Regions from separate parts of the Nocardiopsis sp. LDBS0036 genome, predicted to be linked through region 2. Evidence: riboswitches for the same ligand, from Rfam matches in the RefSeq annotation. Region 2 holds a riboswitch; each other region holds the start of a gene.
The links. Region 2 has a riboswitch for cobalamin ahead of UIS43_RS01745 (ABC transporter substrate-binding protein). Riboswitches for the same ligand answer to the same signal wherever they lie in the genome.
Positions count from the first base shown of each region.

Region 1: another riboswitch for cobalamin. It lies ahead of metE (5-methyltetrahydropteroyltriglutamate--homocysteine S-methyltransferase); the one in region 2 lies ahead of UIS43_RS01745 (ABC transporter substrate-binding protein).
Region 3: another riboswitch for cobalamin. It lies ahead of UIS43_RS05815 (ABC transporter substrate-binding protein); the one in region 2 lies ahead of UIS43_RS01745 (ABC transporter substrate-binding protein).

Region 1 covers NZ_CP141103.1:6,062,111-6,065,375, forward strand. The annotation lists gene UIS43_RS25770 (polysaccharide deacetylase family protein) at 1-744, opposite strand, end outside; cobalamin riboswitch at 1,023-1,186, shown strand; gene metE (5-methyltetrahydropteroyltriglutamate--homocysteine S-methyltransferase) at 1,351-3,265, shown strand, end outside.
Region 2 covers NZ_CP141103.1:453,539-456,803, reverse strand. The annotation lists gene UIS43_RS01750 (iron ABC transporter permease) at 1-374, opposite strand, end outside; gene UIS43_RS01745 (ABC transporter substrate-binding protein) at 371-1,411, opposite strand; cobalamin riboswitch at 1,470-1,684, opposite strand; gene UIS43_RS01740 (PPOX class F420-dependent oxidoreductase) at 2,008-2,439, shown strand; gene UIS43_RS01735 (biotin carboxylase N-terminal domain-containing protein) at 2,531-3,265, opposite strand, start outside.
Region 3 covers NZ_CP141103.1:1,370,720-1,373,984, forward strand. The annotation lists gene UIS43_RS05810 (threonine/serine dehydratase) at 1-822, opposite strand, end outside; cobalamin riboswitch at 980-1,160, shown strand; gene UIS43_RS05815 (ABC transporter substrate-binding protein) at 1,185-2,231, shown strand; gene UIS43_RS05820 (iron ABC transporter permease) at 2,267-3,265, shown strand, end outside.

The sequences.
Region 1 (3,265 bases), 940 kb from region 2:
CTCGGCCTCACCGGCGGCGACCACCGCGCGCGTGCGGCCCTCCTCCGCCGGGGCGACCTGCCCGGCGTCGAACTCCACGACCAGGTCGCCGTCGGGGTTGAAGCCCACCGAGTCGTACAGGGAGCTGATCGGGTGGACGACGCCGGGGTCGGCCGGGCCCTCCCCGCCCTCCCCGCTTCCGACGGCGCCGCGCACCAGGCCGTTGAGCTCCTCCAGCTGCTCCTGGCCGCCGACCAGTGCGGCGGAGGGGTGGTGCGCCGCGGTCTCGGTGTCGTACCAGTAGGTGGTGTACCCCTCCCGGGACCCCTCGGAGTCGGTCTCCACCCGGGTCACGCGGACCCCCAGCAGGCCGTCGCGCGCCGCGGTCAGGTTCCACCCCGCCTCGAAGGAGACCGCGCCGGGGCTGGCGGCCTCGAAGGCGTGCACCTCGTCGGTCAGCTCACGCTCCAGGAAGTCGGCCAGCGGCTCGGCGTTGGGGATCACCGGATAGGTCACCGCGACGGAGATCTCCCCGTCGTAGGGCAGTTCGGCCTCCTCCAGGCCCGCCACCGCGGCCGCGTCCACCTCGGTGAGCCCGTCGGGCTCACCGGAGGCCGGGGGCGACGGCTCGCTCTCGGAGACCGGCGCTCCATGCGTCCGCGGCCCGGGCTCGGGCTCCCCGGAGGAGCGGGTGGCCAACAACACCATGCCCGCCAGGACCGCCAGGGCTACCACGACCGTGATCAGGGGGTGGTCCGGTGCCATGGCGAGGCGGGACTGCTTACTCACGAGGGAATCTCCACGTTCATCGCTCAGACGAACGTCCGCGGGGAGCAGAGGGGAGCTCACCCGCGCAACGCTTGACTTCGTGTGTGACGCCGGTCGAAGGACGGGGGTTCTCACCGTCCGGGCCGGGCGCATGGGGCCGCACGCCGGGTACAGGGGCGAAGGGGGCCCTCCCTATACTTGCAGCCGTGGAAGGTACATGATCCACCCCCGCGTCCCGGGTCCGGCCCGGAACGGGCGGGGCGGAACCATGTCGCAAGAGGGAACCCGGTGCGAGTCCGGGACTGCCCCGCAGCGGTATGGGGGAACGAACGTCGCCATGAGCACTGGTAGTGCCGGTCGCGGAGACCGCACACCGGGAAGCGGCGGCCAGTAGGAGGAGCGGTGTCGGCACCGCCCGCGCCCCCGAGTCCGAAGACCTGCCTCCACCCGGCGACGCACCCGCGGCGCCGGTGGTCCCGCGCCCCGAGGGAGGGCCGGAGGCGGTGGCAGGTCCGGTGCGCGCCCGCGGCGCGTCCGTCGGCGTGTCCTCCCCTCTTCTCCCCTCGCGGCCGGTACCCGGCTTTCGACGAGGGAGAGAAGCTCATGACCACGACCCCCGCGCCGTCCGCGGCCCCGGGCGGACCACGCCCCTCCGTGCGCTCGACCGTGCACGGCTACCCGCGCATCGGCCCCGCCCGCGAGCTCAAGCGCGCCTGCGAGTCCCACTGGAGGGGCCGCACCACCGCCCGCGAACTGGACGAGGTCGCCGCCGGGCTGCGCCTGGGCGTCTACGCCCAGCTGCGCGAGGCCGGTGTCGACGACATCCCCTCCAACACGTTCTCCTACTACGACCACGTGCTGGACACCGCGGTCCTGTTCGACCTGGTCCCCTCCCGCTTCGCCCCTCCCGCCGCGGCGGCGGACCGCGAGGAGGAACTGCGCCGCTACTTCGCGCTCGCCCGCGGCGAACAGGGCGCCCCGCCGCTGGAGATGACCAAGTGGTTCGACACGAACTACCACTACCTGGTCCCCGAGCTCTCGCCCGGCAGCCGTCCCCGCCTGGTGGGCGACAAGCCCGTCGCCGAGTTCCGAGAGGCGGCCGAGGCGGGTTTCCACACCCGCCCGGTCCTGGTCGGTCCGCTCACCTTCCTGCTGCTGGCCAAGCCCGCCGACGGCGCCCCCGAGGGCTGGGAACCCGTCCAGCTGCTCGACCAGCTCCTGGAGGCCTACGCCCAGCTGCTCGGCGACCTGCGGGCCGCGGGCGCCACCGAGGTCCAGCTGGACGAGCCGATCCTGGCCACCGACGAGGGCCGCGCCGCCGTCGGCCACCTGGAGCGCGCCTACCAGTACCTGGGCGCGGTCACCGACCGCCCCTCCCTGCTGGTGTCCACCTACTTCGGCTCCATCGGCTCCGCCGCCCTGCGCGTCCTCAAGGACTCCGCGGTCGAGGCGGTCGGCCTGGACCTGGTCACCGACGACGAGGGCGTGGACGACCTGGTGCGGGTCTCCGGCCTGGGTGCCACCCGCCTGGTCGCGGGCGTGGTGGAGGGGCGCAACGTCTGGCGCACCGACATCCCGGCCGCCGTCGCCGCGCTCGGTACCCTGCTCGCCCTCACCGACGAGCTGACCGTGAGCACCTCCTGCTCCCTGCTGCACGTGCCCCTGGACCTGGACGCCGAGCCCTCCCTGGCCCCCGAGCTGCGCGGGGCCCTGGCCTTCGCCAGGCAGAAGGCCGAGGAGACGGCCCTGCTCGGCCGCGTGCTGTCCGAGGGCGCCGAGTCCGAGCACACCGGACGGGGCGGCGTCCGTCCCCCCGCCTTCACCGACGCGCGCGTGCGCGCCCGCCTCGACGCCCTGGGCCCGGACGCCTACGAGCGCCCGCGGGAACGCGGCAGGCCCACCGACACCCCGCTCACCACGACCACCATCGGGTCCTTCCCGCAGACCGCCGAGCTGCGCCGCGCCCGCGCCGCGCACCGCAGGGGGGAACTGGCGGAGGACGCCTACAAGGCCGTCCTGCGCGAGGAGATCGACCGGGTCGTCGCGCTCCAGGAGGAGATCGGACTGGATGTGCTCGTGCACGGCGAGCCCGAGCGCAACGACATGGTCCAGTACTTCGCCGAGCAGCTGGAGGGCTACGCCACCACCGAGAACGGCTGGGTGCAGTCCTACGGTTCGCGGTGCGTGCGCCCGCCGATCCTGTTCGGCGACGTCTCGCGCCCCCAGCCGATGACGGTCGAGTGGACCACCTACGCCCAGTCGCGCACCGACAAGCCGGTCAAGGGCATGCTGACCGGTCCGGTCACCATGCTCGCCTGGTCGTTCGTGCGCACCGACCAGCCGCTGGGCGAGACCGCACGCCAGGTGGCCTTGAGTTTGCGCGACGAGGTCGCCGACCTGGAACGCGCCGGGATCCGCCATATCCAGGTGGACGAGGCGGCCCTGCGCGAACTGCTGCCGCTGCGCTCGGAGCACCGGGCGCGGTACCTGGACTGGGCGGTGGGCTCCTTCCGCCTGG
Region 2 (3,265 bases):
GACAGCGACACCACCGCGCCGCCCCAGCCCAGCACCAGCACCGCGACCGCCCCGGTGGAGGCCCCCGAGGACACCCCGAGCACGAAGGGGTCCGCCAGCGGGTTGCGCAGCAGGGACTGCATGACCGCCCCGCACAGCGCCAGCCCCGCCCCGCACACTGCGGCGAGCAGGGTGCGGGGCATGCGCAGGTCCCACACGATGCCCTCGCGCAGCGGCGACAGGCCGCTCTCACCCCACCCCAGCCGCGCGGCGACCGACCTCCAGACCTCGGCCGTGGTGATGTCGGCGGGGCCGATGGTCACCGCGACCGAGACCGACACCGCCAGGAGCACCAGTCCACCGCAGGAGAGCAGCGCCAGACGCGCACCGCTCACCGGCCGAGCCCGAGGCCGCGCAGACCCTCGGCGACCTGCTCGATCCCCTCGACCGTGCGGATCGAGGGGTTCATGGCCTGGCCGCTGAGCAGGACGTAGCGCTCCTCGCGCACGGCGGTGAGGTTGCTCGTGGCGGGGTGGGACTCCAGGAACGCGATCTTGGCGTCGGCGGACTCCGCGGTCTGGGAGTCGCGGGTCAGGTCGCCGAGGACGATGACGTCGGGGTCGCGGTCGGCGACGGTCTCCCAGTTGATCTGGGGCCACTCGTCGTGGGTGTCGTCGAAGGCGTTGCGCGCGCCGACCGCGCGGGTGATGGCGCCGGGGGCGCCGCAGCAGCCCGCGAGGTAGGGCGACTGGGAGTTGGCGAACCAGTACATGAGGGAGACGCCGGAGGCGTCCAGGTCCGCGGTGGCCGCCGCCACCCGCCCCTCCAGCCCGGCGATCAGCTCCTCCCCGCGCTCCTCGACCCCGAACAGCAGGGCCAGGTCGCGGATCTCGCCGTACACGGCGTCGAGGGTGAGCGGTTCGCTGCGCGAGCCGTCTCCCCCGCTGTCGTTGTCCTTGCCGGTGGCGCAGTCGGTCGGGGAGACGTAGGTGGGCACGCCCAGTTCCTCGAACTGCTCGCGGGTGGCGACACCGCCCGTGCCGAGCGTGGAGACGAAGGAGGCCGTCACGAAGTCCGGTTCGGCGTCCAGGACCACCTCGAAGGAGGGGGCGTTGTCGGCCAGGCGGGGGATGCCCCCGTTGGCCTCCTCCAACCCCTCCATGATCGGATCGGTCCAGGTGGCGGTGCCGACGAGGCGGTCCGCCAGCCCCAGGGAGAGCAGGATCTCGGTGCTGCCCTGGTTGAGGGAGACGACGCGCTCGGGCGGGGCGTCGACGCCCACCCGGTGTCCGCAGTTGTCGACCGCGCGGGCGCCGTCGGCGTCGGCGGCCTCCGTGCCGCCGCTCCCCCCTTCCGGGGAGGGGGCGCAGGCGGTGAGCAGCAGGGCGGAGGCGAGCAGGAGGGGAAGGGGGCGCGGGGCGCGACGCAGCATGGGCATGCCTTGGATGTCGGGGCTCGAACGCGGAGCCTGGCACGGGACGCCTCCGCGCACTCGACGCGGAGGGGCCAGCAGGTCTTCGGACTCGGGTTCGCCCGGACGGGGTGCCTTCCCAGGTCGGTGCCGCCTCGACTCCGTGGTCGCCGCGGCCTCCGCCCCAGTGGCGTGAGTACCCCGCCCGTCCCCCTCACCGCTGCGCGTCAGTTCCGGATTCGCACCGGATTCCCTGACCACGTACGTGGTACGACTGGCCCCGGCAGACTATCAAGGCCCCCTCGGCCCCTCACGGCCGGAAGGCGCACAGGGGCCGCGCCCGCGCCACCGCTCCGGTGCCCGCCCCGGTCAGCGCGGCTCCGGGGAGCCGGTGGAGCGCTGGGGCCGCGCCCTCGCTCCGGCCGACACGGACGCGGGCGCCCCGGAACACCGGATGGCGGGCCCGCTCGCGCGGGCCGCGGCCGGCGGACACGGCGGCGCGGACCACGCGGCGGAGCCGGGACCGGCGCACACACCGGGAGTACGATCGTGACCGGCCGCACACGGCCCCGCACCACCGCGCACTACCAGCATCCGGCAGAGAGGGGTCCTGGAACATGACCACGACGACGTTCGACCCGCGCGCGCTGCTCGCCCAGAGCAGGCTCGGCGTCCTGGCCACCATCAAGGCCGACGGCCGCCCCCAGCTCTCCCCCGTCCAGCCCTTCTACGACGCCGAGACCGACCTGCTGCACGTCTCCATGACCGAGGGCCGGGCCAAGACCGCCAACCTGCGCCGCGACCCGCGCGCCACGCTCCAGGTCACCAGCGCCGACGGCTGGGCGTGGGCCACCGCCGAGGGCGTGGCCACCCTCACCGGGCCGGGCACCGACCCGCACGGCCCCGAGGTCGAGTCACTGGTGGACTACTACCGCCTCGCCGCCGGGGAGCACCCCGACTGGGAGGAGTACCGGTCGGTCATGGTCTCCGACCGCAGGGTGCTCATGACCATGCCCGTCGACCACGTGTACGGCGAGAAGATCCGCTGACAACACGAACGGGGCGGGGCCGCGGTCTGCCGCCGCACCCCCGCCCCACGCGGGCGGCCGCGGTCCACCCGCGCCCCGCCCACGACCGGCCCTAACGCTTCATGCCGTGCTCGATCGCCTCGATGATGCGCGGCCGCATCTCGGCGGCGCTGATGATCGCGTCCACCGAACCCACCTCGACCGCGCGCTGGATGCTGTGCACCCGGTCGAACTCCGCCGCGACCTCGCCGAGCTTCTCCGCCCGCACCGAGGACTGCGTCTCGGCCAACCGGGCGTTGAGCGCGGCCCGCTCGGCGCCGCTGGCCGCCGACACCTGCTCCTGGAGCCCGGTCACCCGCGGGTCGCTCGCGGTACGCGTGTTGACCTCACCGGCGAACACCACGGCCGCCGCCGGGGCCCCGCCCAGCACCGAGGCGAACGAGCCCTCCAGCGCGAGCACCGTCATGTTCGGGTTGAGCGCCTTGGAGAACACCACGAACGCGCCGCCGTGGTAGCGCGAGATCACGCAGAACACGATCGGGCCGTCGAAGTTGACGATCGCCCGGCCGATCTCGGCCCCGTACTCCAACTGGAGCTTGCGCAGCGACTCCGGTGAGCCGTCGAACCCCGACAGGTTGGCCAGCACCACCAGCGGCCGGTTGCCCGACGCCGCGTTGATCGCCCGCGCCACCTTCTTGGACGAACGCGGGAACAGCGTGCCCGCCGTGTAGGTGTCGGGGCCGTCGGTGGGCGGGAAGCCGTGCCGCGGCACCGACCGCGACTCGATCCCCACCAGGCACACCGGCCAACCGCCGATGTGCACGTCCTGCACCGCCGCCGTGTCGGC
Region 3 (3,265 bases), 920 kb from region 2:
GGCGACCAGGCGCGCCCCGTGGGCGAGGGCGGCGACGGCGCGGGCGATCTCCTCCTCGGTCACGGTGACGACCTCGTCCAGGCGGGCGCGCAGGTGGGCGAAGGTCAGCTCGGACAGGCACACGCGCACCCCGTCGGCCATGGTGCGGTGGGTGCGCTCGGGCGGCCAGGTGACCAGGCTTCCGGTGCGCAGGCTCTCGGCGGCGTCGGCGGCCAGTTCGGGCTCCACCCCCACGACGCGGACCCGGCGCGGGCCCGCGGCGGCCAGCGCGGCGGTGGCCACCCCCGAGGCGAGCCCGCCTCCGCCCACGGGCACGACGACGGTCGCGACCCCGGGCGACTGCTCCAGGATCTCCAGGCCGACCGTGCCCTGGCCCGCGATGACGCTCGGGTCGTCGAAGGGCGGGACCAGGGCGAGCCCCTCCTCGTCCCGGAGCCTGCGGGCGGTGGCCTCCCGCTCCCGGGGGGCGACCATGACGATGCGGGCTCCCAGGGCGCGCATGCGGTCGACCTTCACCCCGGGCGCGCCCTCGGGGACGACGACGGTGCAGGGCACCCCGTGCCGGGCGGCGGCGTGGGCGAGCGCCTGGCCGTGGTTGCCCGAGGAGTGGGTCACCACACCGCTTCGGCGCTGGTCGGGGTCGAGCAGGGCGACGGCGTTGGTGGCGCCGCGCAGCTTGAAGGCCCCGGTGGGCTGGAGGCTCTCGGGTTTGAGCAGGAACGGCGGCCCTCCGGCGGGGCCCGCCGTCAGCGGGGTGCGCACCACCTCCCCGCGCAGGCGTTCCCGGGCGGCGCGGACGTCCTCCACCGTGATCAGTTCCATGCGCCCTCTATGCCCGGTCCCGGTCCGGCCACGCGTGCGGACGGCGCTCCGCCGGTCGGGCGGCTCGCGGGGGGTCCGGTCGTCGGCCGGGAGGGGAGCGGGTCTCGCGGAAGGGACCCGCGTGCACTACCGTGGCCGGTTGACTGTCAGCACAAGTCCATATCGTCGACGTCGCAGTGCACGGGAAGCCGGTGGAAGTCCGGCGCGGTCCTCGCCACTGTGACCGGAGTGCGCCTCCCGCACGCCACTGGGCCGGACACGGCTCGGGAAGGGTGGGGGCGCGGGGCCAGAGCCCGACTCCGGGAGCCAGGAGACCGGCTGCGACCGTCCGCGTCATCAGACCACGAAGGATGGTTTGTTCGATGAAGCCCACCGGGGCACGCGCGGTCCGGTACCGCCTGCCCGCCTGCGCCGCCCTCGCCCTGCTCCTGGCCACGACCGCCTGCGGCGGGGGCTCCGCCGCCCCCTCCCCCGAGGCTGCCGGGGAGACGATCCGCAACTGCGGCGTCGACGTGGCCGCGGACAGCCCGCCGGAACGGGTGTTCGCCGCCTACCAGCCCGCCATCGAGACCGCCCACGCGCTGGGCCTCAGCGACCGCCTGGTGGGGACGGCGTTCCTGGACGCCGCCGTCCTGGAGGAGTACGCCGACGCCCAGGCCGGGCAGGAGTACTACCCCAACCTGCCCAGCCGGGAGGAACTGCTCAGCCACGGGCCCGACTTCGTGCTCGCCGGGTTCAACGACGTGTTCACCGACGAGAACCTCGGTACGCGGGCCTCCCTGCGCGAGCTGGGCATCGGCAGCTGGATCCCGGCTCCGCTGTGCCCTAGCGGGGACGGCCGCACCGACGCGACCATCGACCCGGCCTCGGTGACGATGGACAACGTCTACGCCGACCTGCGGAACCTGGGCGCCCTGTTCGACGCGCGCGAGCGCGCCGAAGAGGTCATCGCGGACATGGAGGGCACGATAGGCGGGGTCACCGAGGCCCTGGAGGGCGGCGTGCCTGAGGAGGACCGGCCCTCGGTGATGGTCGGCCGCCCCAGCGACCAGGGGTTCCGGGTGGCCGGCGGGCAGGACTTCTCCACCGAGATCATCCGGCTGGCCGGAGGCGTCAACGCCTTCGCCGACCTGGACGGCGGTCGCAACCACGACGTGGCCGTCGAGGACGTGATCGCGCGCGACCCCGACTTCATCCTGGTCGACGTGTGCTGCGACGCGCGGATGACCGCCGCCGACGCCGCCCCGGACGTGGAGCGGATCACGGCCGATCCCGTGCTGGCCAACCTGACCGCGGTCACCGAGGAGCAGGTGGAGGAGTTCACCTTCGCCGACCGTTCCGCGGGTGTGCGCAGCGCGGCCGCGGTGGAGACGGTCGCCCGGATCCTGCACCCCGGCCTGTTCGGGTAGGCGGGCCGGTGGCCCCCCATGTGGCCGGGAGGCCCGTGACGGCCGTGCCCTCGGGAGTCCGGCGCCGGCTGCGGGCCGCGGCCGACGGTTCCGGGGTTCTCGTCAGTGCCCGCGCCCGCGTCGCCGGGTTGGCGGTGGCGCTGCTGGTCCTGGCCGCGACCCTGCTGGCGTCGGTCCTGGTCGGTTACGAGCGGCTGTCCGTGGCCGACGTGTACCTCGCCTACGCCGGTTTCACCGGTTCGGACACCGACTTGGTCGTGCGGCACCTGCGTGTGCCGCGTACCCTGGCCGGGCTGGCGGTCGGCGCGGCCCTGGGCGTGTCCGGGGTCCTGGCGCAGGGGGTGACCCGCAACCCCCTCGGTGACCCCGGCGTCCTCGGCATCAACGCGGGCGCCTCCCTGGCGGCGGTCCTCGCGATCAGCGTGTTCGGGGTGTCCGCGCTACTGGGCTACGTCGGCTTCGCCTTCGCGGGCGCGGCGGTCGCCGCCTGCGTGGTCCACGCCGTGGGGTCGCTGGGTCCGGAGGGGGCCAGTCCGGTCAGGCTCACGCTCGCCGGAGCCGCGGTCTCGGCCCTGCTGGCTTCGCTGACCTCGGCGATCGTCCTGCGCGACCGCGCGAGCCTGGACGAGTACCGGTTCTGGGTGGTGGGCTCGCTGGCGGGTGCCGACGGCGCGGCGCTGCTCCAGGCGCTGCCGTTCCTGGCCGCCGGGCTGGTGACGGCGGTGGCGGTGGCCCGGTCCCTGAACGCGGTGGCGCTCGGCGACGAGCTGGCCCGCTCCCTGGGGACACGGCTGTGGCTGGTGCGCGGGACGAGCGCCCTGGCGGTGGTGCTCCTGGCCGGGACGGCGACGGCCGTGGCGGGTCCGATCGGCTTCGTCGGGGTCGCCGTGCCGCACGTGGCGCGGGTCCTGGTCGGCCCCGACCACCGATGGGTGCTGCCCTGGTCGGCGGTGCTGGCGCCCGTCCTGTTGTTGGCGGCCGACGTCGCGGGCCGGGTGGTGGCGCGTCCCGAGGAGTTGCAGGTCGGCGTCCTC